2 regions of the Paenibacillus mucilaginosus 3016 genome follow, and region 2 is predicted to be linked to the other one. Evidence: riboswitches for the same ligand, from Rfam matches in the RefSeq annotation. Region 2 holds a riboswitch; the other holds the start of a gene.
What was found. A riboswitch is a leader RNA that binds a small molecule or an ion and turns the genes downstream of it on or off. The one in region 2 is predicted to bind cobalamin.

Region 1: it holds a riboswitch for cobalamin, as region 2 does, so the genes downstream of both, PM3016_RS05175 (energy-coupling factor ABC transporter permease) here and cobJ (precorrin-3B C(17)-methyltransferase) in region 2, are expected to answer to the same signal.

What each region holds. Positions count from the first base shown of each region.
Region 1 is NC_016935.1:1,132,589-1,147,291, reverse strand. Features, by position in the region: gene PM3016_RS05185 (ABC transporter permease) at 1-652, opposite strand, end outside; gene PM3016_RS05180 (ABC transporter substrate-binding protein) at 640-2,256, opposite strand; cobalamin riboswitch at 2,351-2,545, shown strand; gene PM3016_RS05175 (energy-coupling factor ABC transporter permease) at 2,690-3,460, shown strand; gene PM3016_RS05170 (energy-coupling factor ABC transporter substrate-binding protein) at 3,453-3,749, shown strand; gene cbiQ (cobalt ECF transporter T component CbiQ) at 3,746-4,570, shown strand; gene PM3016_RS05160 (energy-coupling factor ABC transporter ATP-binding protein) at 4,571-5,437, shown strand; gene PM3016_RS05155 (TrkH family potassium uptake protein) at 5,545-6,870, opposite strand; gene cls (cardiolipin synthase) at 6,960-8,408, opposite strand; gene PM3016_RS05145 (MDR family MFS transporter) at 8,558-9,799, shown strand; gene PM3016_RS05140 (four-helix bundle copper-binding protein) at 9,940-10,269, opposite strand; gene PM3016_RS05135 (cell wall-binding repeat-containing protein) at 10,352-11,680, opposite strand; gene PM3016_RS05130 (F510_1955 family glycosylhydrolase) at 11,695-12,693, opposite strand; gene PM3016_RS05125 (sensor histidine kinase) at 12,690-13,817, opposite strand; gene PM3016_RS05120 (response regulator transcription factor) at 13,814-14,506, opposite strand; gene PM3016_RS05115 (MarR family winged helix-turn-helix transcriptional regulator) at 14,637-14,703, shown strand, end outside.
Region 2 is NC_016935.1:7,607,720-7,622,422, forward strand. Features, by position in the region: gene cobI (precorrin-2 C(20)-methyltransferase) at 1-693, opposite strand, end outside; gene cbiE (precorrin-6y C5,15-methyltransferase (decarboxylating) subunit CbiE) at 686-2,002, opposite strand; gene PM3016_RS31540 (cobalt-precorrin-5B (C(1))-methyltransferase) at 2,051-3,193, opposite strand; gene PM3016_RS31545 (precorrin-8X methylmutase) at 3,200-3,850, opposite strand; gene cobK (precorrin-6A reductase) at 3,850-4,635, opposite strand; gene PM3016_RS31555 (sirohydrochlorin chelatase) at 4,632-5,696, opposite strand; gene cobJ (precorrin-3B C(17)-methyltransferase) at 6,171-8,261, opposite strand; cobalamin riboswitch at 8,547-8,757, opposite strand; gene PM3016_RS31565 (MmcQ/YjbR family DNA-binding protein) at 9,113-9,478, shown strand; gene PM3016_RS40515 (RNA-binding protein) at 9,592-9,984, shown strand; gene PM3016_RS40520 (DUF2935 domain-containing protein) at 9,875-10,300, shown strand; gene PM3016_RS31575 (hypothetical protein) at 10,431-11,123, shown strand; tRNA gene PM3016_RS31580 (tRNA-Gly) at 11,404-11,474, opposite strand; gene PM3016_RS31585 (aldo/keto reductase) at 11,810-12,742, shown strand; gene PM3016_RS31590 (putative bifunctional diguanylate cyclase/phosphodiesterase) at 13,154-14,703, opposite strand, start outside.

The sequences.
Region 1 (14,703 bases), 2.3 Mb from region 2:
CAATCCCTACGATGCTCAGGGTCAGTGCAGGGAGAATCATATGGTGAATGCGCTCGGCCAGCGTCACCTCAGAGGCCGGCACTCCCGCAGGCACGCTGAGTCCGACAGGGAACCAGCCCAGCCGGACAGCGAAGAGGAGCAGCAGCAGGAGCCCGAGCCAGAAGGCCGGTGTCGCCGCCAGCGTATAGCAGAACCAGCGGATGAACCGGTCCGTCCAGGTTCCCCGCCGCATGGCGGCCAGCACGCCGGCGCTGAAGCCCAGAGCGCCGGAGAACAGCCAGGCCGTGCCCATCAGCGCGGCCGAGCTCCGGAACCGCTCGGCGATCACCTCGGCCACCGGCTGACGGTAGATCATGGACTCGCCGAGATCGCCGGAGGCCAGCGAGGTCAGCCACTTCGCGAAGCGCTCCGCCGGCGGGCGGTCCAGCCCCCAGTGTGCGGCGATCGCTTCCCGCTGCTCGCTGCCCACCCGCATCAGATCGGCGCCGATATAAGCCTGCACCGGATCCACCGGCGAGATCTCCACAAGCGCGAATGAGATGACACTTACGGTGAGCAGGAGCAGCACCAGCTTCGCCGCCTGCCGCAGCAGCAGAAGCGGCAGGTCGGCCCGAGCCGCCGGCTGCTGCCGGCTCTCCCTTAAGGCTTCCATCGCCAAGCCTCGATGTTCGCCGTCACAGGCCAGCCGTGGCCGTGCGGATGAATCTGCTGCCGCCCGATGTCGAGCCCCTGCTTCACCAGATACAGGTGGTCGAGATTCACCAGCCAGGCCCACGGGGCGTCCCCCCTGCCGCTAAGGCCCGTCGTGCCGTCCCATTGGGCTTTGCGCCAGTATTCCAGCGCTTCATTCTCGCTGCCCGCCCGCAGGGCCTGATTCATATAGGCATCCACGGCGGGATTGCTGTAATAGCCCGGGTTGTAGTAGTCCACGCCGCTGAACCGGCTGCCGTACACATGGTACATCTCCAGCGGGTCATGGCTGCCGAAGCCGAAGAGCACCGCGCTCGCATGCATTTCCTTCTCGATATCGTCCCAGCTCTTGCCATGCACCGTGATGCGGACGCCCAGCCCCTTCAGCATGTCGGCGGACGCGATCGCAAGCGACTGGCGGGTCACGTCGCCGGAGGGGTAGAGCAGGGGGAATTCCGCCTTCAGGCCGCCCTTCTCCCGCACACCGTCTCCGTCGCTGTCCTGCCAGCCTGCAGCCTCGAGCAGCTTCCGGGCCCCCGGCAGGTCCCCGTCGGCCACCACCGCCTCCTTGTTGAACCAGGGAAGCCCGTCATTCAGCGTGTAAGCCGGAGTGCCGTAGCCTTCCAGAATGCCTTCCACCAGCGCCTTGCGGTCAAGCGCCTTGTTGACGGCCTGCCGGATGGCCGGATCGGCCGTAACGTCGTTGCCGATGGGATATCCTTCAGGCGTACGGCCTCCCGACTTCACGAACGGGAACAGGATGCCCCGGTTATCCACGGAATGAACCGCCTCCAGCCGCATGCCGGCCGGCAGCCCTTTGCTGAACGCCGGAGGGACCGACACGATGTCCGCTTGGCCCGCCTTCGCCGCCGCGAAGGCCGCATCCTCGTTCAGGAAGAGGAACGTCAGCTTCTTGAACGACGGTTTGGCCCCGTAGTATTCAGGGTTGAGCTCGGCGATCAGCTGCTGTCCTTTGTCCCACTGCACAAGCTTGTAGGGTCCCGATCCCACCGGCCGCTCCCCGTACGCCGGACCGTGGGCATGCTTCGGTACAATACCCGTGGACACCAGCATCCCCACGAAAGCAGACTGGGGCTCCTTCAAGGTGAACACGACCGTGTAGTCATCCGGTGCGGCCGTCTCCTGCAGATTGCCAAGATCCAGGGCGGCTCCGCTCTTGGCCGCCGTATCGAACGTATACTTCACATCCGCCGCCGTCAGCGGCTTTCCGTCAGAGAAGCGGACGTCCCGGCGCAGCTTGACCGTCCAGACCCGGCCGCCCCCTCCGGTCTCATAGCTCTCCGCGAGATCATTCACGATCTGAAGGTCGCTATCCCGCTTCAGCAGGGTGCTCTGGAACAGCGGTGAGCCGTACCGTCCCCAGCCGGTGGTCGGGTCGAAGCCCGCTTCCGGCTCACCGCCGATCGCCAGCACCAGCTCCTCCTTGGGGAGGGCCCCAGCGCCCTCTCCTGCGGCGGGCACCACAGCCTTGCCGGCCGTACAGCCGGAGAGCATCAGGGCCCCGGCCAGCACAGCCCCCAGGGCCCATTGCCATTGGATTTTCACAACGTCCACCCTCCTTCCACCATCAGGTAATCCGTAACACAAAACGTTTAAATAGTAACACAGATCATGGACAAAGTCATCGCTTTGTGTTACGTTGAGGAGGAAAAGATTAGGTGCCCCGGGATAAGACCGGGGGTAACAGGGAATCGGGTGCAACTCCCGAGCGGTCCCGCCACTGTATTCGGGGAGTCCCGCCCACCCATGTCACTTGATGACGCAAGACATCAGGGAAGACGGGCGAAGATGATGAGCCGAGAGCCAGGAGACCTACCTAATCCGAGCACCCAGATGCCTTCGCGGAGAGGAGAGGTGTACGAGACATGATGCGGCAGGGGCAGCCCGTTGCCGTCTATTGCGACGTACCCGTGACCAATCCCTTGGGATTGGTTTTTTTGTGCATACCTATTTTGACACGGGAGGAATTCAAAAGAACATGCCATCATCCAAACCTGCTGCCACGCTGCTGCTTGTCCTCGGACTCACGGTATACCTGCTGGCCGGCTCACCGCAGTCCGCATACGCCATGCACATCATGGAGGGCTTCCTTCCCCTCGGGTGGACGCTGTTCTGGTGGGCGGCGTTCATTCCGTTCTTCGTGCTGGGGCTCCGGTCCCTGCAGCGGATTACCCGGGAGGCCCCCGAGCTCAAGCTCCTGCTCGGCCTCGCCGGCGCCTTTACGTTCGTGCTGTCGGCTCTCAAGATTCCGTCGGTGACCGGCAGCTCCTCGCATCCTACCGGAACCGGCCTCGGGGCCGTGATGTTCGGCCCGCTGCCCATGAGCGTGCTCGGCTCGATCGTCCTGCTCTTTCAGGCCCTGCTCCTCGCCCACGGCGGGCTGACGACCCTCGGCGCGAACGCCTTTTCCATGGCGGTCGCTGGTCCTATGGCAGGCTATGCGGTGTACCGCTCCCTGTCCCGCGTCTCGGGCCGCCCGAAGCTCTCCATCTTCGCCGCGGCAGCCGCAGCCGATCTCACTACCTACATTGTGACATCCGTTCAGCTGGCCCTCGCTTTCCCTGCCGAAAGCGGCGGGGTCCTCGGCTCGCTGGCCAAATTCGGAGGGATCTTCGCTGTGACACAGGTTCCTCTGGCTGTTACGGAAGGACTGCTCACCGTACTCATCTGGAACTGGCTGCAGGCCCACAGCCCCTCGGAGCTCTCCCTGCTGCAGAGCCGAATGAAAGGAGTCCGTACCCATGACTAATACGGCCAAAAACCTGCTCATCCTGACCGCCGTCATCCTGCTGTCCGCCGTCCCCCTCCTCCTGGTGGAGGGAGACTTCGGCGGTGCGGACGGCGCCGCCGAAGAGCTCATCGGCACCATCGCCCCCGCCTACGTCCCCTGGATCGCCCCTCTGCTGGAGCCCCCGGCCGAGACGGAGAGCATGCTGTTCGCCCTTCAGGCGGCGGCGGGCGCGGGGTTCATCGGCTATGTCTTCGGCTACTTCAAGGGCCGGGCCACCAAAAGCAAGGAGGGCAAGGACGCATCATGATCCGGCAGATCGATACGATTGCCTGCACGAACCGGATGGAGGACGTCTCCCCCCTGTGGAAATCCGGGCTTGCCGCCGCCCTGCTCCTGCTCGCCTACGCCGCACATGGACCGGTCCAGCTGCTGGTCATCCTCTGGATGCTCCGCTGGACCCTCCGCCATGCCGGGGTGCCGCCGCTCTTCTACTTGACGCTCCTCGGCAGCGCCTGTGTGTTCTATGCCGCCAGCCTGCCGGCGCTTCTCATCGAATTCGTACCGTCGGCCACTCTGCCTGCGGCCTCTGACGCCGGCGCCGCAGCAGAGAGCAGGTGGACCCTTCTCTCCCTGCCTTCCTGGACGGTGTATGTAACAGGAAACGGACTCCACACGGCTGCCACCCTGTTCCTGCGGATGCTGGCCGGGCTCTGCTGCATGTTCTTCCTGATGCTGACGACGCCCTTCCCGAAGCTGCTGCTCGTCCTGAGAACCCTGCGGGTGCCATTGCTTGTGATCGAGCTTATGCAGATCACCTACCGGTTCCTCTTCCTGCTGACGGAGACGGCCCAGCAGCTCTATACCGCCCAGCGGGCCAGAGGAGGCCAAACCGGCTTCCGGCGACGGCTGCAGGACACGGCGGCGCTGGTATTCCGCCTCTTCGGCCGGACGATGGAGCGCTACAAAGGCCTGTCCCAAGGCCTTGCCTCACGAGGCTATACGGGGGACATCCTGCCGGCATCCGAGATCGGCAGATTCGTGCCGCCGCGCTTCCGGCGGGAAGGATGGGCGGGGCTGCTCCTGCTCCTCACCGCAGAGGCCGGACTTCGCTGGGGAGGGGGCGCCTGAATGAGCATCTTGCCTGAGCGTGAGCGGAGCAATGTCTCCCCGCCCCTACTGGAAGCACGCGGTCTTGCTTTCAACTACCCGGGCACACGGCAGAATGCGCTGCACGGGCTGACGCTGTCCATTGCCGCCGGACGCAAAACCGCCATCTGCGGCCACAACGGCTCCGGCAAATCAACCTTCCTCCTGCATGCCGTCGGCATTCACCGCCCGGCAGCCGGACAGCTGCTGTGGAAGGGACAGCCGGTCTCCTACCAGCCCTCCGCCCTGCGGGAGTGGCGGCAGCGGGCGGGCCTGGTATTCCAGGATCCCGAGCATCAGCTGATCCTGAACACCCCGTATGAGGACATTACGTACGGGCTGCGGAACGCCGGCATCCCGGAAGCCGAGATCCGCCGGCGCACCGGCGCCATCCTGGAGTCCATGGGGCTCACGGCCCTGGCCGACACGCCGATCCACCACCTGAGCCTCGGCCAGAAGAAGCGCACCGCCCTCGCCGGGGTCCTGGTGCTGGAGCCCGAGCTGCTTCTGCTCGACGAGCCGACGGCCTACCTGGACCCGGCCTCGGAACAGCGGCTGGTCGGTGAGCTTGACCGGATCCACGAGAGCGGCGTGACGGTGGTGATGGCGACGCATGATACGAACCTCGCCTATGCCTGGGCCGACCGGGTGCTCGTGATGGACGGCGGCCGCTGCCTGCTCGAAGGCACGGCGGAGGAGGTCTTCGGCCGCAGGGAAGACCTTCGCTCGATCGGCATCACACTCCCCTGCCTGCTTGAGCTGTGGGAAGCGCTCCCCGCCTCCGTGCGCGGCAGCGCCCCTCCCCCGCGCAGCACCGCGGAGTTCAAGCGGCTCCTGGCCGGCTTCTGACCGGAACCGCTCCACAGCCGGCTTACGCCCCCGATGCAGCCCAAAGAAGCTGACCTCCGCACTCCTGCGGTCGTCAGCTTCTTTTTGGGCATCCCTTTCAATTCAGCTCAGCCGATAATGATCCGGCCTTCCGGATACCGGTACAGCTCCTTCGGCGGCCGGCTCTGCAGCGCAAACGCAAGCGTGACCAGCCCGACCCGTCCGACGAACATCAGCAGGATGATGACGCCCTGTCCGGCCGGCGTAAGCTCCGGTGTCAGTCCCATGCTGAGCCCCACTGTACCGAAGGCGGACGTCGCCTCGAACAGGACGGTCATGAAATCCCGGTCCTGCAGCGTCAGCAGAATCATCGTGGCCGACACAATCACCCCTACGGCGATCAGTGCCATGGTAACCGCCTTCTGGATCAGCCGCTTCGGCATGCGGTACCGGAACAGCACCACATCCTCCTTGCCCGTAAGTACAGCCCTGACGGCCCCTACAAGAAGCGCGAAGGTCGTAATCTTCAACCCGCCTCCCGTCGAGCCCGGAGCCGCCCCGATGAACATCATGATCACCATCATGAACTGGGTGGCGGCATGCAGTCCGGCGATATCCACGGTATTGATCCCCCCCGAGCGCAGGCTGATGGCGTGGAACACGGAGACGAGCAGCTTGTCCTCCAGCGCCATAGGGCCCAGCGTACGCTCATTCGCAAACTCGAATACAAGGAAGATCACCGCACTGGTTAACGTCAGCAGCCCCGACACCGACAGGACCACTTTGCTGTGCAGGGACAGCCTCCTCGTACGCGGATAGTCCACGAGGTCGGACATCACGATAAAGCCGAGTCCTCCCGCCACAATGAGGAACATCGAGACGAAATTGATGCCCACATCATGCACATAGGGAACAAAGCCGCCGATAATCTCGAATCCCGCATTATTGAACAGGGAAACCGCGTGGAATACCCCATAATAGAGAGCCTGTTTCCAGGGCACCTCCTCCGCCCACTGCGCCGCAAAAACAAGGGAAGCCCCCGCTTCCACCGTAAACGCATAGATGAACACTTTGATGATCAGCCGGACAATGCCCTCCACGCTGTCCTGGTTCAGCGATTCCTTGAGCACGAGGCGGTCTCTCAGCGAGATTCGGCGCCGGAGCGCCAGGGCGATCCAGGTTGCCGTAGTCATGAATCCGATCCCGCCCAGCTGGATCATCACGAGAATGACGATCTCCCCGAACAGGGAGAAGGTCCTGCCCGTATCCATCACCACCAGGCCGGTGACACAGGTTGCCGACACGGCGGTGAACAGCGCATCCATCAGCGGGATGCGCTGGCCGCTCTGTGAAGCCGCCGGCAGGGCCAGCAGGAACGTTCCGACCGCGATGATCAGAGCGAAGCCCGCGGCCAGGATGCGCGGCGGAGTAATGAACGATTTGTTTCCAACCAAAGGGCTTCCACCTCCTTCTATTCAGTTGTAGGGATCGCACCGCCCGGCAGCGAGACAACGCTGTTCCGGGGCGGCACGGTCCGTTCCTTTTACAAAATCGGCGACAGCAGCCTCGAGATCGATTCCTTGAAGCGGATCCAGGCGGGTCTGCGCCGGTACTCCTGCAGCGTGAGAATGCGGGACACCGCGATATCCCGGTGGAACGCCTCCGTCAGCTCGCGGCAGATCCCCTCGTCGTAGAGGAAAGCGTTGACTTCAAAGTTCAGCCTGAAGCTGCGCACGTCGATATTCGCCGTTCCGACCGAGGCGGCCTGCCCGTCAACCACCAGCGTCTTCGCATGGATAAAGCCGTTCCCGTAGAGATAAACGGTCGCCCCCGTCTTCAGCAGTTCTCCTATATGAGATAGGGATGCCCAATAGACAAACGGATGATCCGGCTTATCCGGAATCATGATGTTCACCTTCACGCCGGAGAGGGAGGCGATCCGCAGCGCATCCAGAATGCTCGCATCCGGCACGAAATAGGGCGTCTGGATGTAAATCGACTCGGACGCTGAAGAGATCATTTTCAGGTAACCGTTCTTGATATGCTCGAATTCGGTATCGGGCCCGCTCGTCACGATCTGGGCGCCGACGTTCCCCTCGGACCTCAGCGCCGGAAACAGATTCGGCACGTAGATGATATCGTAGTCCCGAGACGCCTGGTTCCAATCCAGGATGAAGCGGATCTGCATCGCATAGACCGCCGGGCCCTGAATGCGGACATGGGTATCCCGCCAATACCCGAACCGCGGATGCAGTCCCAGGTATTCGTCCCCTACATTGAAGCCGCCGACATACCCCGTCGTTCCGTCGATAATGACCAGCTTGCGGTGGTTCCGGTAGTTCATCCGGAAGTTGATGAGACGGAATCGGGATGGAAAAAAGGCCTCCACTTCCCCGCCGGCCTGCCGGAATTCGCGGAAGAACGCCCGGCCGAGGTTCCTCGAGCCCAGCTCGTCATACAGCACGCGGACCTTAAGCCCCTCATTCGCCTTCTTCGTCAGGGCGCGGATCAGCCGCCGGCCAAGCTCATCGTTCTGAATGATGTAATACTGGAGATGGATATACTCCCGCGCCTCCGCGATATCCCGGAAGAGCCGTTCGAACTTCTCCCGGCCGTCGGTGAACAGGTCCACCCGGTTCTCTTCCGTGAGCAGCGCCTGATTGTTGATCAGATGCATGTAGATCAGGTCCCGGTTCGCCCGGGCCGCTTCGCTCCTGAATTCGAATTCCCGCCTGCTCATCCGGGCCAGCTGCTCCCCGACAATCTCGTCGATCCCCAGCTTGTTCAGGTCGTCCCATTGAAACAGGCGGTGCCTTCTGAAATTCTGGGCGAAGAACAGGTAGAGAATGAAGCCCAGCAGGGGAACGAAGAACAGGACGAGCAGCCATGCCCAGGTCGATCCCACATCGCGTCTTTCCTTGAAGATGACGACGACCGCCGAGACCATATTAAGTACAAACACCAAGCCGAGCAGTACGGAAGGAAGGTTCATGGTCAGCCTCCTGCATTTATGACGCCTACTCTGTAGTATACCACGCCCTGCCGTCGGTTCCAGTTCTTGCTAGGCAGCCCGTGGGCTTTCCGGTATAATGTAATCCGGTTCAACTACTGACCCAAGGTTAAAAAGGGGGCCGCTTCACTATGCTCGCAAACCTGCTGCGGTCCGGACGAGACCGTACCACCCTGTTCCTCAGGGAGTACCACCCTATCGTCCACGTGCTGCTCCTCGGCACGATTATGGCCCGGGTCGCTTCCTCCATGAGCATGCCTTTCCTTGCGATCTACCTGGCCAAGCAGTCGGGCCTCAGCCCCCTGCTTATCGGCGCCATTATCGGCCTCGGCTCGCTGGCCGGCACGATCGGCGGCTTCGTCGGCGGCGCACTATCCGACCGTTTCGGCCGCAAGAGCATTCTCATGGCCGCCCTGCTGGCATGGGCGGCGGTCTTCACCGGCTTCGCGCTGGCCAAGGCGCCGCTGGCCTTCATGCTGCTCAATATTCTGAACGGCCTCGCCCGTTCGCTCTATGAGCCGGTGTCCCAGGCGCTGATGGCGGACATCACGCCGCCGGAGAAGCGGCTGAACATGTTCTCGCTGCGCTACCTGGCCATCAATATCGGCGTGGCCATCGGCCCGCTGCTTGGCGCCTATGCCGGGGCGGCGCAGGCCTGGCTGCCGTTTCTGCTCACCGGCCTCATCTATCTCCTCTACGCGGCCGCACTGTATGTGCTGCTGCAGACCTTCGGCATCCGCCGGATCGAAGGGGAGCGCCGCAGCCCGGTGACGGTCCGTTCGGCATGGCGCGTCATCACCCGGGATACTGTCTTCCGCTATTATATCGCCGCTTCCGTCATCGGCGCGCTCAGCTACTCCCAGATGATGGTGACCCTCTCCCAGTACGTGGAAGGCAAGGTCGCCGAGGGTGCCGCGCTGTTTGCCCTGCTCATGACCCTGAATGCCGTCACGGTCGTCGCACTGCAGGTGCCGCTCACCCGCCTGTTTCAGCCGAGAGGCCCGCTCCTGACCATTACGGCCGGGACGCTCCTGTTCGCCCTCGGAGATGTGGGCTACGCGCTCGCAGGCTCCTGGTGGGCGTTCATGTTCTCCATGTTCCTCTTCACGCTCGGGGAGATCCTCACCTACCCGGCCGGGAACGTGCTGATCGACAAGCTTGCGCCCGAGGAGATGAGGGGGACCTACTACGGCGCCCAGTCGTTCTCCGGACTCGGACACTTCATCGGGCCGGTCCTTGGAGGCTTCCTGCTGACGGCTTACGGGGGAGAGACCCTCTTCGCGCTGATGGCCGCTGTGACGCTGGGCGGCCTTGTCTTCTACTGGCGGGGATACCGGCTGTTCGAAGCCGCCCGAAGAGAGCAGGCCGACTGATCCGCTTCTTCTCTCTTCGGACGGCAGGAACGCCAAAAACCAACCGGAGGCTGGTAGCCGGTTGGTTTTTGGCGCGTTGTGCGTGCCGCCAAGCGATCGGGCTGAGGGAAGACGCCCATGCCTGGGTGGGCCGCACAGCCTCATGCCAGCATGGTGCGGCACGCCTCCGCGCAGGAGAGGCAGGCTTCGGCACAGCGCCGGCAGTGGGCATGATCGTGCCTGCGGCATTCCTCCGCGCAGGCTTCGCAGGCCTGCGCACAGAGCCGGCAGACGTCCATGGCGTACGAAGCGCTCATGGACATCGCCTGCGCGGCGAAAGCGCAGAGCTCCGCGCACTCCCGGTCGAGCCGGATGCATTCCTTCATCATCGCGGCATGCTCTTCCTCCAGACAGGCGTAATAACAGTGGTTGCACGCCTGCATGCAGCGGATGCATTCTTCAATACACGCATGGAACCGCTCGTGTGACATGGGTCAGCCTCCTTCGGAAAGGTAGTCCCTATTCCTTACCCTTCCGGCAGGCCTGCTACACGGCATCCGACCTGTTCGTGCATCAGTGATGCATTCCCTCATGCCCGCCGGCGCCTGCAGCGTCCGCCTTCGGCGTCTCTGCCGGCGTGCGTGCTTCGGACGCTGCCCCGGCTGCACTTCCCGCGCCATGCGCTCCATGGCCCTCGCCGGACTCCGATACGATCTCGAGCATCGTATCGATCTCGCCCTGCGCCGCGGCGCTCAGCACATCCTCGCCGCCCGTGAGCCACGCATGGTTGTACGGCCCCTCGGTCGGCGACTTCTTGAACTTCGGCTGCAGGGACATCACATACTGGTGCACGCTCTCCGGCATCTTCTCCTTGTCCGTCCAGAGCAGGGGCGCATGCTTGCCCAGATGTGAGAACGGTGCCGCCGCCAGCGCCAGCCCGGGCGCCGCCTTGCTCACGAAGGAGAAGTTATGCCCAGGTGTCGTAATCCCCCAGCCAAAATCGGTGGCCGGATCCTTGTACTTCGCGAAGGCGACGGCGTTCTCATACGGATCGTTCCCTGCGATCCGGACGACCCTGCCGTACTGGCCGAGCTCCTGCTCCACCTTCGCGGACACGACCGATTCGGGACCGAGAATGTACACGTTCGCCTTGCCGCCGCGGGCCTTCAGGGCGTCTGCGGTCTCCTGCGGGACCTCATCCTTCTTCACATAGAGCAGCGGCTCCGGCATATGGGCGATCCAGTTCACAGCCGGCATCGTGTACTCCTGGCTGTCCATCGAACCGACGATCACCGATGGGGGAACCTCCTTCGTCACCTTCGAATAGTACGCATCGATGGCCTTCGCGACGGCAGCCGGCGTACCGCCCGGGATCTTGTCCGTCTTGAACCCCAGCCCCTTCACCTGCTCCTCCACCTTGGCCTCCAGGTCACCGACCAGCACCACCTGAATGCCGCCGTTCATCTCTACACCGGCAGGCTTCAGCCGCTTCAGCTCATTGAGCGTAACCTCCGGGATGCCGTCCTTCTTCACGAACAGCACAGGCCCGTTGTTCGGATGATGAATCAGGTCCGCACTGGCCAGCGCCGTCTGCCACTCGTCCGCATTCGCCAGGACGATGCCGCCCGGCCGGTTCGCGTCACCGGTCGCCGGCCAGAGGGTTCGGGAGACGAGCACCGCGGCTTCCGCCGGATCGCTTGTGTTGATCCGCGTCGTGTTCTTGGAAGCAATCCAGGGCTGTCCGGTGCTTGCCGGAGCCGCGGCGCCCTGCTGCCCCGTGTTCCCCATGTTATGCCCCTCATGCTGCGAGGCCGAATCCGCCGCCTTCAGGCACCCCGTCAGCACCAATACCGCCGCGGCCGTCATCATCCCTGCCTGGAGCATCCTTTTCATGATTTTCATCCTCTCCCTCAAGTTTATTTACCGTCTGCTGCCTGTCCTTCTTCGGCGATCTGCGTCCAGGTGGCTCCTCCGTCCGAAGTCACGTAGACATTCTTCTTCTCCGTGGTGTAAGCCGCTTTCTTCGGGTCGGCAGGGTTCGCCGAGATATACGTGATCGCCTCCCCTGCGGAAGCGGGCTTCCAGCTCTCGGCCTGCCCGGTGCCGGGGTTGACCTTCCTCAGCTCCACCGCCCCCGTGCTCCCGATGAGCAGTTCCCCCTGATCCGTGAACGTCAGCGCGCTTGCCGGCTTCGGATCGAGCTGCGCGTAGGTCTGTCCGTAGTCGCGGGATACATAGGTGCCTGCCGTTGTCCCGATGGCTGAGATCTTATCGTCGGACGGATGAACCGCCAGCGACGTGATCTGACCGGATACGCCCGCCATGGCAGCAGGCGTCCAGGTCTTTCCTTCGTCCCTGCTGTAGAACAAGCCCTGCTGCTTCATCTTCGAATTCGGCTCCGGGTTCAGCGCATACAGGGTATGCGTCCGGTAGCTTACCGCCATGCCGTGCAGATCGACTTCGCCTTCCAGAGCCAATACGGTAATGGATTGGCCCTCATCCGTGCTCCGGATCAGGCCGAGCGGATTCTTGTACCGCGTTCCCTCCGCCGGGTGGCCGCTGCTGTAGAATCCGTTGTCGGCCGCCGAGAAGCCCATATAATCATGCTTGTCGCCCGGTGCGTCGCTCCATGCCCCGCCTGCATAGATCTTGATGCCGTTATGTACCGGGATATAGAGCCGCTCCCCGTCCCGGGAATAGCCCAGTCCGTGAATATGCAGGAAGGCCGTACCTTCCGCCGCCTCATGCTCGTGGGCTCCGTGTTCTTCTGCCGCCGGCTTTTTGGCACAGGCGGTGACGCCGGCCGACATGGCAGCCGCCAGCGCCAGGATGATGATCTTTTTCAGAATGGCTCCTCCTTTCGTAGTCAGGTATGTTCCTGTCCTTCCGTTCTCCAGACCCAGTATACCGTTCACTTTTGAAGATCCTGTGTAGAACGGCTTGGCTCCTGTGAAGTCTCTTTCTTCCGCGGCAGCCGGATATGAAAGACGGCCCCTTGGCCGTTCTCCGCCCACACTTGTCCGCCGTGTGCCGCAACCAGCCTCTTGACGATCGTAAGACCCAGCCCGCTGCCTCCGGTTCTCCGGCTGCGCGACTTTTCGCCCCTGTACAGCCGCTCGAAAATATAAGGCAGATCCTCCTCCGGAATCCCGGTACCGGTGTCTTCCACCCTCAGATGAATGGAAGGCTTCCCATGAACAAAGCTCTCTTCGGCATGGACACGGACGGCTCCCCCCGGCGGGGTAAAGGCCAGCGCATTGGACAGCAGATTGACCAGAATCTGGGTGATCCGGCCCCGGTCCGCTTCCAGCTTCAGGTCCGCAGGACAGCTGAGGGAGAGCTCGACCTTCTTCTCCAGATAAGCCGCAGACACCAGCTCCACCCCGTTGGCAAGGAGGTAATGCAGATTCTCGTCCCTGCACTCCATCCGGAACTCCGGCGACTCCATATACGTAAGCTCCTCCAGCTCGGCAACAAGCCGGGTCAGCCGTTCGATCTCTTCGTAGCACGAGTGAATGCGCTCCGGCGTAGGCTCCCAGACGCCGTCCTCGAAGGCGCGCATGTGGCTCTTCAGTGTGGTCAGCGGGGTACGCAGCTCGTGGGCGATATCCTCCGTCATCGTCTTGCGCAGTCGGTTCTGGATGCTGAGCTGCTCCGCCAGCTTGTTGAGCGACGCCCCCAGCTCCGCCAGCTCGTCCCGCCCGCGGACCCGGGCCCGGACATCCAGCTGCCCGTCCGTCATCTGCTCCGCGACCCGCTTCATGTTGACCAGAGGCGCCGAGAGGCGCCTTGCCGTATACACCGCAATCAGAATGGAGAGAATGACCGAGCCGGCGAAGGTCCACAGGATCGACTGGAGCAGCGCCTGCTCCAGATGATAGTCAAGCTGCGGCAGATCATGGTTCATCCCCTGCGTCTGCCCCTGATACATGGACAGATGGTAATGGGTGCCAAGCATGATGCTGACCGTAGAGATCAGCAGAATCCCCGCCGCAATCGACACGATGAGCAGGGCAAAGCGGGTATGCAGCCTGTTCACCGGGCACCTCCCGTGAAGCGGTAGCCGGCACCATACACCGTAACGATATATCTCGGATTCCTGGGATCCTCCTCCAGCTTCTGCCGGAGGTTCTTCACATGCTGGTCAATCGTCCGCATATCCCCTTCGAACTCATAGCCCAGTACCTTTTGGATCAATTCTTCCCTTGTAAAATGCCGCTGCGGATACTTGGCGAGACTGAGCAGCAGCTTGTATTCGTTCGGCGTCAGATTGACCGGCTCACCCTGCCGGAGGACCAGGCGCTTCAAGGAATCGATGACGAGCTCCCCCCCGCCGAAGACCAGCCGGTCCGCCAGCAGCTGGGTGTCATCGGAGCGCCGCAGGATCGTCCGGACCCGGGCGACGACCTCGCGGGGATCGAACGGCTTGACCACGTAGTCGTCCGCCCCGAGGGACAGCCCCCGGATCCGGCTGTTCTCCGACACCTTCGCCGTCAGCATGAGGATCGGCACCGAATTCACGGCGCGGACCGCCTGGCATACCTGCTCCCCGTCCATATCGGGCAGCATCAGGTCGAGAACGATCAGATCGACATGCTCGCGCTGCAGGATCCCGAGTGCTTCCCTGCCCGCACCGGCTTCCAGCGTCCGGAAGCCTTCCTTCTGAAGATACGACACGACGACATCCCGAATTTTATCTTCATCATCTACTACCAGAATCGTTTTCATCAGCTCTCCCCCCTAACTCGCCCCCATTATACTATCCCCCTGTATCCATTCGCGAGCCGGGGCTTTCCTAACCGGACATACCCGTGTATAATACAACATATGTATGATACACGTATTGGAGGGTTCTCAATTGGAGTCGGATCAAATCTTGGAGCTGAGAGCGCATATTCAGCAGTTCGTCCGGCAGTTTGGCCTGC
Region 2 (14,703 bases):
CAGAGTTAAGTACTCGAGCTCGCGCCCGGCCAGTTCCCGCACATTGCGCCATACCTGTTCCTCGGACGACGTCACCTTCGTGATGACCGACGCCTTGTCCGTCAGTCCGAGGTCGCCGAGCACCTGCAGCATCAGGTCGATGACCTTCGCCACCTTGATGAACACGACGCAGTCGTGGGTTTCGAGCACCCGCCGCATCTCGTCGTAATTCTCCGTAGCCGGAATGACCGCGAACTGCTCGTCGCCGTCCGCCAGCGGAAGGTTCAGCCTGGAAGCCGCCCCGAGCACGGACGAAATGCCCGGCACCGAGACGCACTGCACCTCCGGATGCTTCTCCTGCATGAGGCGCATGAGGTGGATGTACGTGCTGTAGAGCATCGGATCGCCCTCGGTGACAAAAGCGACATTCCGCCCTTCGCTGAGGTGTCCCCACACCGTATCGACCGTCTTGTTCCACTGCAGCTCGAGCGCTTCACGATCCCGCGTCATCGGGAAAATCAGCGGAAGCATGATTTTCTCATCCGTATCGACATACAGCTCCGTGATCTGCAGCGCATAGCTCTTCGCGCCGGATTTCTTGCGCGGATAAGCGATGACCGGCGACTCCTTCAGCAGGCGGAACGCCTTCACCGTAATGAGCTCCGGGTCCCCGGGCCCTACTCCCAGTCCATATAACGTGCCGAGCTTACTCATCGTTCTTCTTCCTCTCTTTCCTGCCCGTCGATGCCGCGGGTTCCCCGTCCGGCCCAGCATCACCCTTGCCCCGCTTCGCGGTAATGATCCAGATCGGGTTCAGCGCTTCGAAGCGCGTCATGTCAAGAATCGGCTTGCTCCGGCTGAGCTGGGCGAGCGTAATGTCCGTCTCGAAGCCCTCCTCGCCGAACGCCTTGGAGGCGGCCGCCAGATTCTCGATCGTCGCCGCATTGAGCACAATCCGCCCGCCGGGCTTCAGCCTCGCGCAGCAGAGAGCCAGCAGTTCCCGCAGTTCGCCCCCGCTGCCGCCGATGAAGACCGCATCCGGGCCCGGGAACCCGTCCAGCCCCTCCGGCGCCTTCGCATGCACGGCCGTGATGTCCGTGCGGAACTTGCGGGCGTTCTGGCGGAAGTTCTCGAGGTCGCCCTCATTCTTCTCCACCGCATACACCGCTCCGTCCCGGGCGATCCGTGCCGCCTCGATCGCCACCGAGCCCGTGCAGGTCCCGATGTCCCACACGACGCTGTCGCGCTTCAGGCCGAGGTTCGCGATCGAGAGGATGCGGACCTCCTTCTTCGTGATGAGCCCCTTGTCCGGCTTGCGCTGGGCGAATTCCCCATCGTCGATGCCGAGCGGCCAGGCCGGCGGCGCTTCGGCGTCTGCCCTCCTGCGCAGCACCACCACATTGAGCGGCGAAAATGCATCATCCGGCGTCTCCGCAAGCGTCTCCAGTTCATGCCAGCCCGTACGCTCCTGCGGCCCGCCCAGATTCTCGCCGACGAACACGCGATACTCCGTCATGCCGAAATTCAGCAGGTACCGCGCAATTGCCCCCGGCGTGTTCTTCTCGTCGGTGAGCAGCGCCACCTTGGCGCAGCCGTCGATCCGCTGGGCCAGGCCCTTCATGCTGCGCCCGTGCACGCTTGTGATCAGGGCGTCCTGCCAGCTCTCGCCCATCCGCGCGAACGCCAATTGCACGGACGAGACTTGCGGCAGCACCTCCACCCGGCCGGGCAGCTTGCCCGCCAGGTAGCCGCCGATGCCGTAGAACAGCGGGTCGCCCGATGCGAGCACCACCGCGGGACGTTCCTCCGCGCGCAGCTTCTCCACCAGCTCACCGAGCCCGCTTTTGAGCACGATCTTCTCCGCCGGATGTTCTTCGAAGAACGTCAGCTGCCGCTCACCGCCGATGAGCACCTCGCTGCCCCGGATCCGCTCGATATACGCAGCCGGCAGACCTGCCGCCCCGTCGTCCCCGATGCCGATCACGGTAATTCGTTTCGCTTCCCTGCTTGGTTCCCCAGTCATTGCTCCTTCGCACACCCTCTCTGCCCATACCTTCCGCGGCTGCCGGGCTTACGCTTCGCCCCACTTCAGGCTCTGCCTCCCGAGCAGCTTCGCTTTCATGGAGATGATGACCGTCTCGACCTCGAGGTCCATCTCCCGCTGCGGTTCCTTGCCCGCCGCTTCCTTCAAGCCTTCCCTGCAGCAATAAGTACTCATGATGTCAAAAAAGGCGCTGCAGCCCATCCCGTCCATGAGATCGCCGACCTGCGCCGCCGTGTTCGCCCCCCGAATCTCCTCCAGCGTTTCTTCGGAAGCTCCTGCCTCCTCGGCCATCCGGGCGAGGAAGCCGAAGTCGACCGGCGCGCTCTTGGAATGCACCATCATGACGCCCTGGGCCACTTTGGAGAATTTGCCCATCATGCCGACGAGGGTCACCTTGCGGATCCCCTGCCTCGCACACTGCTGGATCGCAAATCCCACGAAATCGCCCATCTCCACGAACGCCTCTTCCGGCAGCTCCGGATAGAGGTCCATGCCGAACTTCTCGGTCCGTCCGCCCGTGGACAGGATGACGTGGGTGCAGCCGCCCTTGACGGCCACCCGGATCGCCTGGGCCACACTCGCCTTGTAAGCCGCTGTGGAAAAAGGCACTACAATGCCCCGGGTCCCGAGAATCGAGATGCCCCCGACGATGCCGAGCCGGCCGTTCAGCGTCTTCTTGGCGATCTCCTCGCCGTCCGGCACGGAGACGACCACCCGCACCCCGCGGTGCATGAGCTCGTAGCGGTTGAGCACGTTCGTCACGGCTTCGCGGATCATCTTGCGCGGAACGGGATTGATCGCCGCCTCGCCCACTTCGACCGGCAGCCCCGGCTTCGTCACCCGGCCGACGCCGACGCCGCCGTCGAGCTCAATGCCCGGCTCGCTGCGCCAGCTCACCTCGACGATGATGCGGGCGCCGTGCGTCGCATCCGGGTCGTCGCCGCCGTCCTTGATGACCTCGGCCCAGGCGCGCTCCGGCGAGAAAGAGCAGGCGACGATCTCGAAGGTGACCTCCTGCCCGATGGGCAGCCGGATCGTCGAGTGCGTCTGCCCCTCCTGCACGATCAGCGCTTCGAGCGCCGCCTGGGCCGCCGCCGTTGCGTTGGCGCCGGTGGTGTATCCGTGGCGCAGCGGCTTGTCTTCCTTGCCGTCCTTCTGCGCTTCCGCCATGGCCTCTTACCCCATCTGCTCCGCGAGCAGCGAGATCGCGTTGACCGTCGCCACCGCGACCGGCGAGCCGCCCTTGCGCCCGATATTCGTGATGAACGGAATGTCGAGCTTCAGGAGCTCGTCCTTCGACTCTTCCGCCGACACGAATCCGACCGGCACGCCGACGATCAGGCCCGGCCTTGCTTCGCCGTCCTTCACCATGCGGATCAGCTCGAGCAGCGCCGTCGGCGCGTTGCCGATGGCGTAAATCGCACCGTCCGCTTCCCTTGCCGCCTTGCGGATCGAGATAATCGCCCGCGTCGTGTTCAGGCGCTTCGCCTCCTGCATGACATCCGGGTCCGAGATGTAGACGCGCACGTCGCCGCCGAATTTCTCAATGCGGGGCTTCGAAATGCCCGACTGCACCATCTGCACGTCGGCGATCACCGGACGGCCGCTGCGGATCGCCTGGATGCCGGCCTGGATCGCATCCGGATGGAAGCGCAGGCTGCGCCCGAGCTCAAAATCCGCGGAGGCGTGAATAACGCGCTGCACGACCTTGAACTGCTCGTCCGAGTAATCGTGGGGGCCGAGCTCCTCGGTAATCATTTTGAACGAAATCTCCTCAATCTCCTGCGGCTGAACGCTCAGCGGCTTGAACTCCGTACGAAAATCCATTAGTCCCGCACCTCCTGTAGTAGTTGCAGTCCGGCCAGCTCGGCCGTCACGCCTTCAAAATCCGAATGGGTCACCCCGTACTCCAGCTGCGGGCGCCCGATGACAATCGTATCGATGTCGAGCTCGAGGGCGGCGGACAGCTTCTCCTCCACCGCGCCGACCTGCCCGCTTTCCTTGGTGATGATCGTGGTGACGCCGTAATGCTTGTACATCGCCTGGTTCAGCTCCTTGCCGAACGGACCCTGCATCGCGATGATGTGCTTCTGAGGCAGCCCGAGCGCCTCGCATTTCTCCATGTTGTCCTTGCGGGGCAGCATGCGGGCGACCAGCGTCGTATCCGGCAGCCCCAGCAGTTTCTCGGTAAAAATCTGCAGCGTCTTGCTGCCCGTCGTGAGCAGGATCGTGCCCCGCTTCTCGGCGGCCAGCTCCGCCGCCTGTTCGTAGTCGTCGACGAAGTGGAGCTTCGGGTGGGCCGCATACTGGCCCCGCTCCCGCTCGTAGCGCACGTACGGCACGCCGGCGGCTTCCGCCGCCGCCATCGCGTTGCGCGACGCTTCCTCCGCGAACGGATGAGAAGCGTCGACGACGGCGCGGAAGCCGCGCTCCGCGATCAGCCCGCGGAGCTGTTCGGCGTTCAGGCGCCCGGTCTGCACCGGCAGGCCGGCCTCCCCCAGCGAGGAGGCCGCGCTCTCGGTCACGACGGTGCAGAGCAGCGGATAGCCCGCCGCCTGGATGCGCAGCGCCAGCTCTCTGGCGTCGCTCGTACCGGCGAGGACGAGGATCATACCGGCACCCCTTTTCCCGCCTCCGGCGCCGGCTTGGTGCTGGTATTGTGCGCGTGGTCGTGGCTGTGATCGTGCGCGTGGTCATGGTTGTGCGTGTGGTCATGGTTGTGCGTGTGGTCATGATGATCGTGATCATGATCATGCCCGTGGCTGTGATCATGCGCATGCACATGCCCGTGGTCATGATGGTGATGATCATGATTGTGGTCGTGATGATGATGGTCGTGCCCATGCTCATGATCGTGATGATGGTGGTCCGCATGCTTCAGCGCTTCGATGCGGTATTGGCACATGTCACAGTTGGCCTTGGCCTCACCCATCAGCGCTTCCTCGGCCCGGTCACGCAGAATCTCGCGCAGCATCGGATGGAACCCGAAGTAGTCGGCCAGCACGAAGCTGTGGTCCGGATACTTCAGCGCGAACTCGGCCATCATCGCCTCCATCCGCTTGATCAGCACCCCGGTGAACAGGAAGTAAGGCAGCACGATCACCCGCTTCGCCCCCAGGCGGATACAGCGTTCGATTCCCTCATCCGCCAGGGGAGCCGTCACTCCGATGAAAGCCGTTTCCACATACTTGAACTTCAGGCGCTCCCACAGCAGGCGGGAGACTTTGAACAAATCGCTGTTCGCATCCGCATCGCTGCTGCCCCGTCCGATAACCAGCAGCGCCGTATCGTCATACGCCAGCGAAGGATCGAAACCCGCATCCTGAACGCGGGAGGTGAGAATGTCGAGCGCCAGCTCGTGCACCCCGATCGGCCGGCCGTAATCGAACTGCACCTGCGGATACTGCAGACGCGCCGCATCAATCGCCGCCGGAATATGCAGCTTCGCATGCCCCGCCGCAAACAGCGTGATCGGCACGACCGCCACCTGCGTCGCCCCCCGCTTCACGCACGTTGCAATGCCGGTGCGGATCGACGGCGCTTCGAACTCCAGGAAGCACGTCTCCACAATCGGCACCGTCAGCCGGCTCGTCAGGGAGTCCACCATCTCTCTCACTTCCTGATTCCCTTCCGCATCCCGGCTGCCATGTCCTACAAATAATATCGCCTTCAATACGTCACCCTCCTTGTACCCTCGTTATATGATCGGACCCGCCATCTTTTTCCACTTGTCCGCTACATTATTTTGAAATGGTGCTTAGCCTCGGTAGCCGCCTCTTTCACAAATAGCGGAACTGTAGTTCGCTATTCACCTCTCGAGCGGGCTCTTTTCGTAAATAGCGGAAGTATAGTTCGCTATTTCTCCTTGGACAGGGCTTGAGCCGCCCCCGCAGCCGAAATAAGGAACCTGAGTTCCGCTATTTCCGGGTTTCCCCCTCTGGAACGGCTCAATAAGGCATCCCAGTTCCGTTATTTGCGCTGAGCCGCAGAATAATCGCCTCTGCGGACAGGGAAGGCTTTCCCCCGAGGGATAAAATCATTGTGCGAGGGCTCTACCGGAGCCCCATGCATCACGTCAGCAAGAAAAGCAGAGTATACCGCAGTACTGCGCTTTTATCGCCTATGCCTGGATGTATCCCCTTGCTGCTTAATCGCCGCAGAGGGCATTTTCGATCTCGAACGCAGCCGGTTCGCGGTATTTGAAGCCCTCCACTTCCTTGACGCGGGCAAAATACTTATGGAACCGCTCGTTCGGATGTCCTTTGTCCGCATACCCGCGGACGATGCGCTCAATGGTCTCGATCAGCCGGTCCGGCTCGATCCCTTCCGCCACCGGCACGCCGGGATGAGCATTGCGGCCGACCGTTTTGCCGCCGAGGAACAGATCGAACTTCTCCCGCCGGTAAACGATACCGATGTCTTCCTTCACGGCACCATAGCAGGCCATCCCGCAGCCGTTGAAGCCGATCTTGAGCTCCTTCGGCACCTTCATGCCGCCGAGCTTTCCGTGGATCTGCTCCAGATACGGCACCGAGTCGCCTTTGTCCATATTGCAGAAGTCGCACGCCTTCAGCTGTACTACGTCGCCCACCGGGGCGAGCAGCAGTCCGGCAGCCCTCAGCCGCTTCGTGACGCTGTCCGGGTCCGCGGTCTTCAGCCGAATGAGCAGCTGGTGGTGCGGCGTGTACTCCATCGAGCCCTTCTCGCCGACCACCTCGGCCAGCAGCATCATCTGGGCGCTGGTGATCCGCTTCTCGGCCAACCCCGGCGAGACGGCGAACTCGAGGATCGCCTCCTGCCGGAACAGCCTCGCAGCCGCCGCAGCGCCTGCTGCTGCCGGTGCGGCGCCCTGACCGCTTACGCGTCCGAGCGCCTCCAGCGCCAGGGCCAGCGGCCCCGCGGCGCCGGCCGCCGCCGGTGCCGCTTCGCGCTCGGCTACGGCGACAGCGGCGCTCGACGCCGGGACGCCGGCCGCCGCTGCAGCCGGGCTGTCGCCTACCGGCGCTGCGCTTCCGCCCGCCGGGCGCACCGCTGCCCGCAGCACCGCCGCGTCATGCGCCGCACCGCCGGCCGCCTCTTCGGCCTCCCAGCCATCATCCTCGTCGCCCACCGGCCACGCCCGCTCCGACGCCTGCTGCGCCGCCGTGCCGCCGGCCGCCTCATCGGCCTCCCAGCCGTCGTCCTCGTCGCCTACCGGCCACGCCCGCTCCGACGCCTGCTGCGCCGCACCGCCGGCCGCCTCTTCGGCCTCCCAGCCGTCATCTTCGTCGCCTACCGGCCACGCCCGCTCCGACGCCTGCTGCGCCGCCGTGCCGCCGGCCGCCTCTTCGGCCTCCCAGCCGTCGTCTTCGTCGCCTACCGGCCACGCCCGCTCCGACGCCTGCTGCGCCGCTGTGCCGCCGGCCGCCGTCGCCTCCAGCGACCATGGCTCCGCCTCCTGGCGCAGCCGCTCGTGCGGCCGCAGCGGCTGCACGTCTGCACCCAGCGTATACTTGCGCTGGTAGCCGCGCGGCGTAATCATCAGACCGTCATACACGACGGTCGTCGAGTTGCCGATGATCACGGTCGTCAGCATGCCGATATCATGCTCGAGCATGGCCTCCAGCGTGGTGACCTCGATCTCCTGGCGGTCACGGTAGGCGCTTTTGACAATACCGACCGGGGTGTCCGGCGAACGGTACTTGAGCAGCATCTTCTGCGTCTCGACGATCTGCCGGGTACGCCTTCCGCTGCGCGGATTGTACAGCGCGATGACAAAATCCGCAGCAGCAGCCGCCTCCACCCGGCGGATGATCAGCTCCCAGGGTGTCAGGTGATCGCTCAGCGAGATCGTACACGCATCGTGCATGACCGGCGCACCGAGCAGCGATGCGGTCGAGTTGATTGCCGAGATCCCGGGGATCACCTCGACCTCCACGCCGGTTTCTTTGCGCCAGCCGCGCTCCATCAGCACCTCGTAGACAAGACCGGCCATGCCGTACACCCCCGCGTCACCGCTCGAGATGACCGCCACCTTAAGGCCCGCTTCCGCCTGGCGCACCGCTTCCTGTGCCCGGGAGACCTCCTCCGTCATTCCTGTACGCACGACCTGCTGGTCGCTCAGCAGTCCCCGGATCAAATCCACGTACGTGTTGTATCCGATGACGACATCGCTTTCCTGAATCGCTTCCCGCGCCCGCTGCGTAATGTGCTCGAAGCTCCCCGGTCCGAAGCCGATAATCAATAATTTGCCTTTCATCCTGCTCCCCCTCTCCGCTCTCCCAAACCTTCACGCTTCCCTGCAAGCCCTGCGGATCTATCCGGAACATCAAAAAAAGCATCCTCCTTATGGAAGATGCTTGGACGATTGCGGTTCAAGGTCTTACGTACCCGGGTCCCGGCAGCGGACCGCTCAGCCTCATGGGCCCGATCGATCCTGCCGGCCAGCGGGGTACAGCCTGCTGCCGTTCTCGTTCACCTCCCTATCCGCGTAGGTCGCATGGTGAATGGATGCGGACCGCACCGCCGGGATCCCCCGGAGAATACAGCCGCAGCCGAACAGGCAGGTCTCCTGACTTGCGTCTCATCGCTTCACTCCGCTGCCTTCCCATCGAATGCTCAACAGTGGCTTGTCGTATCGGTGAAGCTCCTCGCTTACAGTGGCGGGACCGTGCCGGAATTTCACCGGCTTCCCTTTTCATCCGAATCCTCTGCCTGCCGGCAGGGATGTCGTCACCTGTTCGTTACCATATATGAAATTGTCGGGTTGGTCATCAGCTTGGTAAATCCTGCATTACTCTTCATGATAGCACGTCCGTTCCGAAACTGTCTACCGCGCAGCCCGGCCACACGGCTCACGCTAAACGCCTCCCGGCTGCCCACGCCCTTTTGCCTGCCGGCACCTCCTCGGTCCTTCCTCCCGAACAGCGGTCATACAGCAGGGGCAGCCTCGCCTCATCACCCTACTCCAGACCATTCCACGCTCCGGCCCCTTATCGTAATCCTGTTCAACAAGAGCCGTATGGGGTATGCTCAAGATGACCGTTCCGCAGTGTGGACCCACCGTTTTTTTCATCTGCCGAACCATTATATGAAAAGGAGACCGCCCTCATGAATCATGCTTATCTTATTGAGCAGGGATTGGCCAAGCCCGGCGTCACCCTCCGCTATCCGTTCGATCCGGCGATGCCGGTGCTCTTTGTCGGCTCCAAGATGTTTGCCCTCCTCAGCACCCACGGCGGCCGGCCCAGCGCCAACCTCAAAGGAGATCCCGAAACCAATTGGCTCCTGCGGGAGAGCCATCCGGACACCGTCCTCCCCGGCTACCACATGAACAAGCGGCACTGGAACACCGTCGTGCTCGACGGCAGCTTAAGCGAAGGCGAGATCCTGGACATGTTAGACGAATCCTACCGGCTCGTGTGCCGCAACCTGCCCAAAGCAGAGCGGCCGCCCATGCAGCAGGAAAGCCGCTGAAGAACCTTCACTCCCCTTCCGTACCGCATCTTTCGGCCTCAGCCGACATCATCCTTCCCGCGGCGACATAAATATGAAGGAAGACGTGTTTGTCTGCCCGAAAGGAGGAACGAATGATGCTGAACGCCGACACAGCCGCCTTCTGGACCCGGAACCTGCGGGACCACGCGCTGTTCGTATACGATACGCTTTCGTCCCAGGAAGAGGCCGAACGCCAGAGGGCGCTGTATTACCTGCGCTGGTTCGATACGCGGCTGAAGGAAGACCCCTCCGCCAATCCGCGGCGGCTGCTGCCCGGTGCGGAGTCCCTGCGGATTTTTCTGCTGCATCTGCTGAGAAGACAGCTCACCGAGGGGCTCGGCATCCCTGCTCACCCCGACTTACATCAGCCACACCGTGTCCGAGAACGAAGAAGCCCTGCGCGTGCTCGGCAGCTCTTCAGGCGCAAGCAGCACCGACCCGCAGCTTCGAAGCCATCTGCTCTGGCTGCCCGTTCTCGCCGGTGACGCCTTTGTCATCCAGGGAGCCCTCGACGAGGTGGAAAAAGAACTCGTCCGCTCCTACATCGGCCATACCCAGCGCTTCGAAGATGCGTACGCGTATGCCGTAGAGCTGGCCGGGTTCCTGCGGACCGGGCTCACCGACTTTCCCGCCATTACTCGCTTCCGCGAGATCGTCCGGCGGGAGACCGAGGCCTTCCTGGTATCGCTCCGCGAACTGGAGCGGCTCGAAGCCGGCAATCTCGTACTCGACAAGCTTCCGCTGGTCTTCGTCGAGCATATCCGGAGGGAAACCGAGTTTTACGTGGGGACGCTGGGGTAGCGTCCTTTTTGCTGTCCACAGGTTTAATGCTGGCGACAGCCGGCTCCTTCTGTAGCTTTATGTAACCTTTCGGCCTCTCTTCCAGTCTATATTTATTATAGAAGAAAACGGTAAAAAAGGAGGCCGCTCCATGTTATCCAGCCGGTTATCGAAGCACCGTTATCCGCCCCTCATGGGCTTAGCCCTGGGACTGATTCTTCTTCTGCTCTCCTCCTGCCAGGTTCCCGGCAGTCCCGCTCCGAACGTGAAGGACACTCCCCCGCCCGGCGTGTTCTCGATCGAGCCTTTCGATCTCTTTCAGGGGAACGACGCCAAATTCAAGGCCCTCGTCGACGGCTACGCCGCGGGGGTGCGCATCCGCAGCACCGCTTCCGGTAAGCTGCTTCTTGCTGAAGTGGAATTGTGGGAAGATGGGGAGAATAAAGGGGTGCAGTCCGTATTTAACTTTCAACTTAGCCCCCCGGACACGCCTCCAAAGACCGGCGAATTCCTCTATACGATCCAACAGCTCTCGTTGGAAAAGGAATCCGCCTGGAAAATAAAAGCCACTTATGCCGTTCCGAGCAGCAGCGGATCCTCTTCCAGCAGCACGACCTTGCCGCCCACTGCCGAAAGTACCATTCACATCTGGAGCCCCATTAATCAGCCGCTGACCGCTCGGGAATCCGAGGGAGCTTATATCTTCGCCTTGGTTGGCGACACAGACATCAGCTTCGACCCGCTCCAATCCGCCCAAAAGGCACCTTGGGCTTATCTCCTCAAGCTGAGCGTCGTTTCATCCGATGAGCTGCCCCACAGACGGCCGCAGCAGAAGAAGCCCTAAAAAGATCCCGACTGGGCTTCTTTCAGGGCTTCCATGATTCGTGCTGTTTACTTCTTCTCCTTCGTCGACTCGGCTGCGTCGGAGTCCTGGTTGTTGCCCGGCTGTCTGCCTTTGCCGTTGTTGTTCGTCGTGTTCCGCGACATCCTGTTTCCCTCCTTTCCTGGGTCTACCTGAATACGGTACCCAGAGGAGAGAAAGTTATGAAGGATCGCTTCAATAAAAAACACACCAACCCACGGACCTTTAGGCCCTCGGGTTGGTGTGCATTCTGACTTTGTTAAGCGGGTGATGGGAATCGAACCCACGCCACCAGCTTGGGAAGCTGGAGTTCTGCCATTGAACTACACCCGCATGCGGTGGATTTGCTTGTTTTTCATTCTATCCCTTGTCCCCCCTATTGTCCATAGTCCGATCGGCCTCCCTTGTTATGTATGAACAGCTCATCCTCTCCCCACCACGCACCACCGTACTATCCATGCCCAAGCTCCCCCGCCTCCCAATTGCATCCCTGCTCCCCCGGCCTGTACAATAAAAGACGAATACCTTCCATAAAAACTGGAAGAAGCGGCCCGCGGCCGGGCAAGCTATAGCGACAAGCTATCAGACGTACAGGTGTATGGCTTCCCGGCGCAGGGCAGGACCAGGCAGGAACCAACCCAACCATAACCCGCAGGAGGGGACGAATCATGAAATACCGCAAGCTGGGCTCGACGAATCTCAAAGTATCCGTTATTGGCGTGGGCACATGGCAGTTCGGAGGCGAGTGGGGCAAGCCGTTCTCCCAAGGGGAGGTGGACGCGATTCTGGACCAGGCGGCCGAATCGGGCATCAACCTGATCGATACCGCGGAATGCTACGGCGACCACACGTCGGAATCGCTCATCGGCGATTATGTGTCCCGCAGGCGCCGGGAGGATTGGGTGATCGCGACGAAGTTCGGGCATAAGTTCCACGCCCATCTGGACCGGAGCCAGCACTGGTCCCCGCAGGAAGTGCTCGATCAGCTGGATGCTTCCCTGAAAGCCCTGCGGACGGATTATATCGATCTCTACCAGTTCCACTCGGGCTCCGACGAAGCCTTCGACCAGGACGAGCTCTGGACCCTGCTCGACAAGCAGGTGAAGGCCGGCAAGATCCGCCATCTCGGCACCTCGATCGCCAGCAACGATAACCTGCATCAGACCGACTCCTCGGACAAAGTGGGTTCGCAGGTCATCCAGGTCGTCTACAACCGGCTGGACCGCAAACCGGAGGAGCGCGTCTTCCCTTCGTGCATCCGTCAGAACCTGGGCGTCCTGGCACGCGTACCGCTGGCCAGCGGCTATCTCAGCGGCAAGTACCTTCCCGGCGACACGTTCGCCGAGGATGACGTGCGCCGCCGCCATGACCCCGAGCAGACCCGTCTGAAGCTCGAGGAGGTTCGTCGCATCAAGGCCGAGGAGCTGCCGTCGGGCATGGAGATGCCGACCTGGGCGCTCGCGTGGTGCCTGAAGCACCCGGCCGTCACGGCCGTCATCCCGGGCTGCAAGAGCCCCGAGCAGGTCATCGCCAACGCCGCGGCAGCCGCCTACGTGGGCGAAGGCCATCCGCAGCACTGGAGCGGTGAGGATGAAGCCTAAGCATAGGGCGCGGGTGTCTTCGGTATTCCGTTCCCGCGATCATCGGGGAGCCCAGCTTCATAAGTCTCCCTTCAAGCCCCGGACTTCGTCTTCAATAGAGTGCCTGCGGACTATCGCATCACAATGAAGGGAGTGTCCCTGGGACTCTCCTGAATGAGGCCTCCACCCGTTGTAAAAAAGGGGGCCGCAGTGTAAACGAGGAAAGTCCCTTATCCAACAAACGGATAAGGGACTTTTCTTTTGGCGTTGAAGCCGAAACCATACGATTCTTCGTTAGAACGAACACCAGGCCGCCTGACTCCTGCCCATCCGCCCCGCAGCACCTATACGCCCGCCTGGCAGCCGGAGCCGGGTGTACATACAGCTCCTGTCTTCCCCACTGAATCCGTGATGCTCCGCCGCCCAAAGCGCTTAATCCTCGTTCTGCTTCAGCAGCGCCTCGAAGTCCGAAGGGGGCACCGGCCGGCTGAAGATGTAGCCCTGGATCTCACGGCACTTGATGTCGAGCAGGAACGAGAGCTGCGCATCGGTTTCCACGCCTTCGGCGATCACGTTGAGCTTCAGGCTGAGCGCCATCGCCATGATCGCCTGCACGATCGCCGCATCATCCGGATCCTCGGGGATATCCCGGACAAATTGCTGCGCGATCTTAAGCTTCGTGATCGGGAACTTTTTGAGATAGCTCAGCGAGGAGAAGCCCGTCCCGAAGTCGTCCATGGAGATATGCAGCCCGTGCGCTCTCAGGGTACGCAGCTTCTCGATCACCTGGTCGACGTGATACATCGCGATGCCTTCGGTGATCTCGAGCTCCAGGTACTGCGCATCGAGACCGCTCTCCTCCAGCGCGTTCAGTACGATCTGAACGAAGTTGTGCTGGTGGAACTGGATCGGCGAGATATTCACCGCCATCTTCAGCGGCGCATAGCCCGCTTCCTGCCAGGCCTTGTTCTGCCGGCACGCCTCACGCAGCACCCACTCCCCGATCGGAATAATCTGGCCCGTCTCCTCCGCCAGCGGAATGAATTCCCCCGGCGAGATGAACCCGAGACGCGGATGCTTCCAGCGGAGGAGCGCCTCCATGCCGTTCATTTTGCCCGTGAAGATATCGACCTGCGGCTGGTAGTAGAGAACGAACTCCTCGAGCTCGATCGCCTTGTTGAGCCATTCTTCCATGACCAGCTTCTGGATGACGGTATCGTTCATCTCGGCTCGGTAGAACTGGCAGCCGTTCTTCCCGTATTCCTTCGCCCGGTACATCGCCGTGTCCGCATTTTTCATCAGGGTGATGGAGTCCTCCCCGTCCTGCGGATACATCGCGATGCCGATGCTGCAGCCGACGCGCAGCTCATGGCCTTCGATCGTGAACGGCTGGCTGAGCAGCTGGAGGATCTGGTTCGCCACCTTCTCCGCGTCTTCCGGCTGCTCCGCGTCCTTGACCAGCACCGTGAACTCGTCCCCCCCCTGTCTCGACACGACGTCACTCGTCCCAAGTCCCGACTTCAGGCGGTCCGCCGCCTCTACCAGCAGCTGGTCGCCGAACGCATGTCCGAACGTATCGTTCACGTTCTTGAAGCGGTCGAGATCGATGAACATGACGGCCAGCTTCCGGCGGCTCTGGTTCGCCGAATGGATCGCCATCGTCAGCGACTGCTGGAACATCTGTCGGTTCGGCAGCCCTGTGAGAGGATCATAGTAGGCAAGATAGCTCAGCTGCCGCTCGGTGAATTCCCTCCGCCGGATATCCGACGCGATCCAGACCATGAGCGGTCCGACGAGAAGCAGGGTCAAGAGCAGATCCATGCCCGATTCGGCCCAGTAGATGTTCCCTCCGAGGCTCAGCCTCACGAGCATTTCGAGCATCTCGGCACCGAACAGGATACACAATACGGCCAAGCAGACGCTCCAGACCTTAACCTCGTACCACCGAATCGTAAAATAGAAGACCGGGGCGGTCAGCAGAA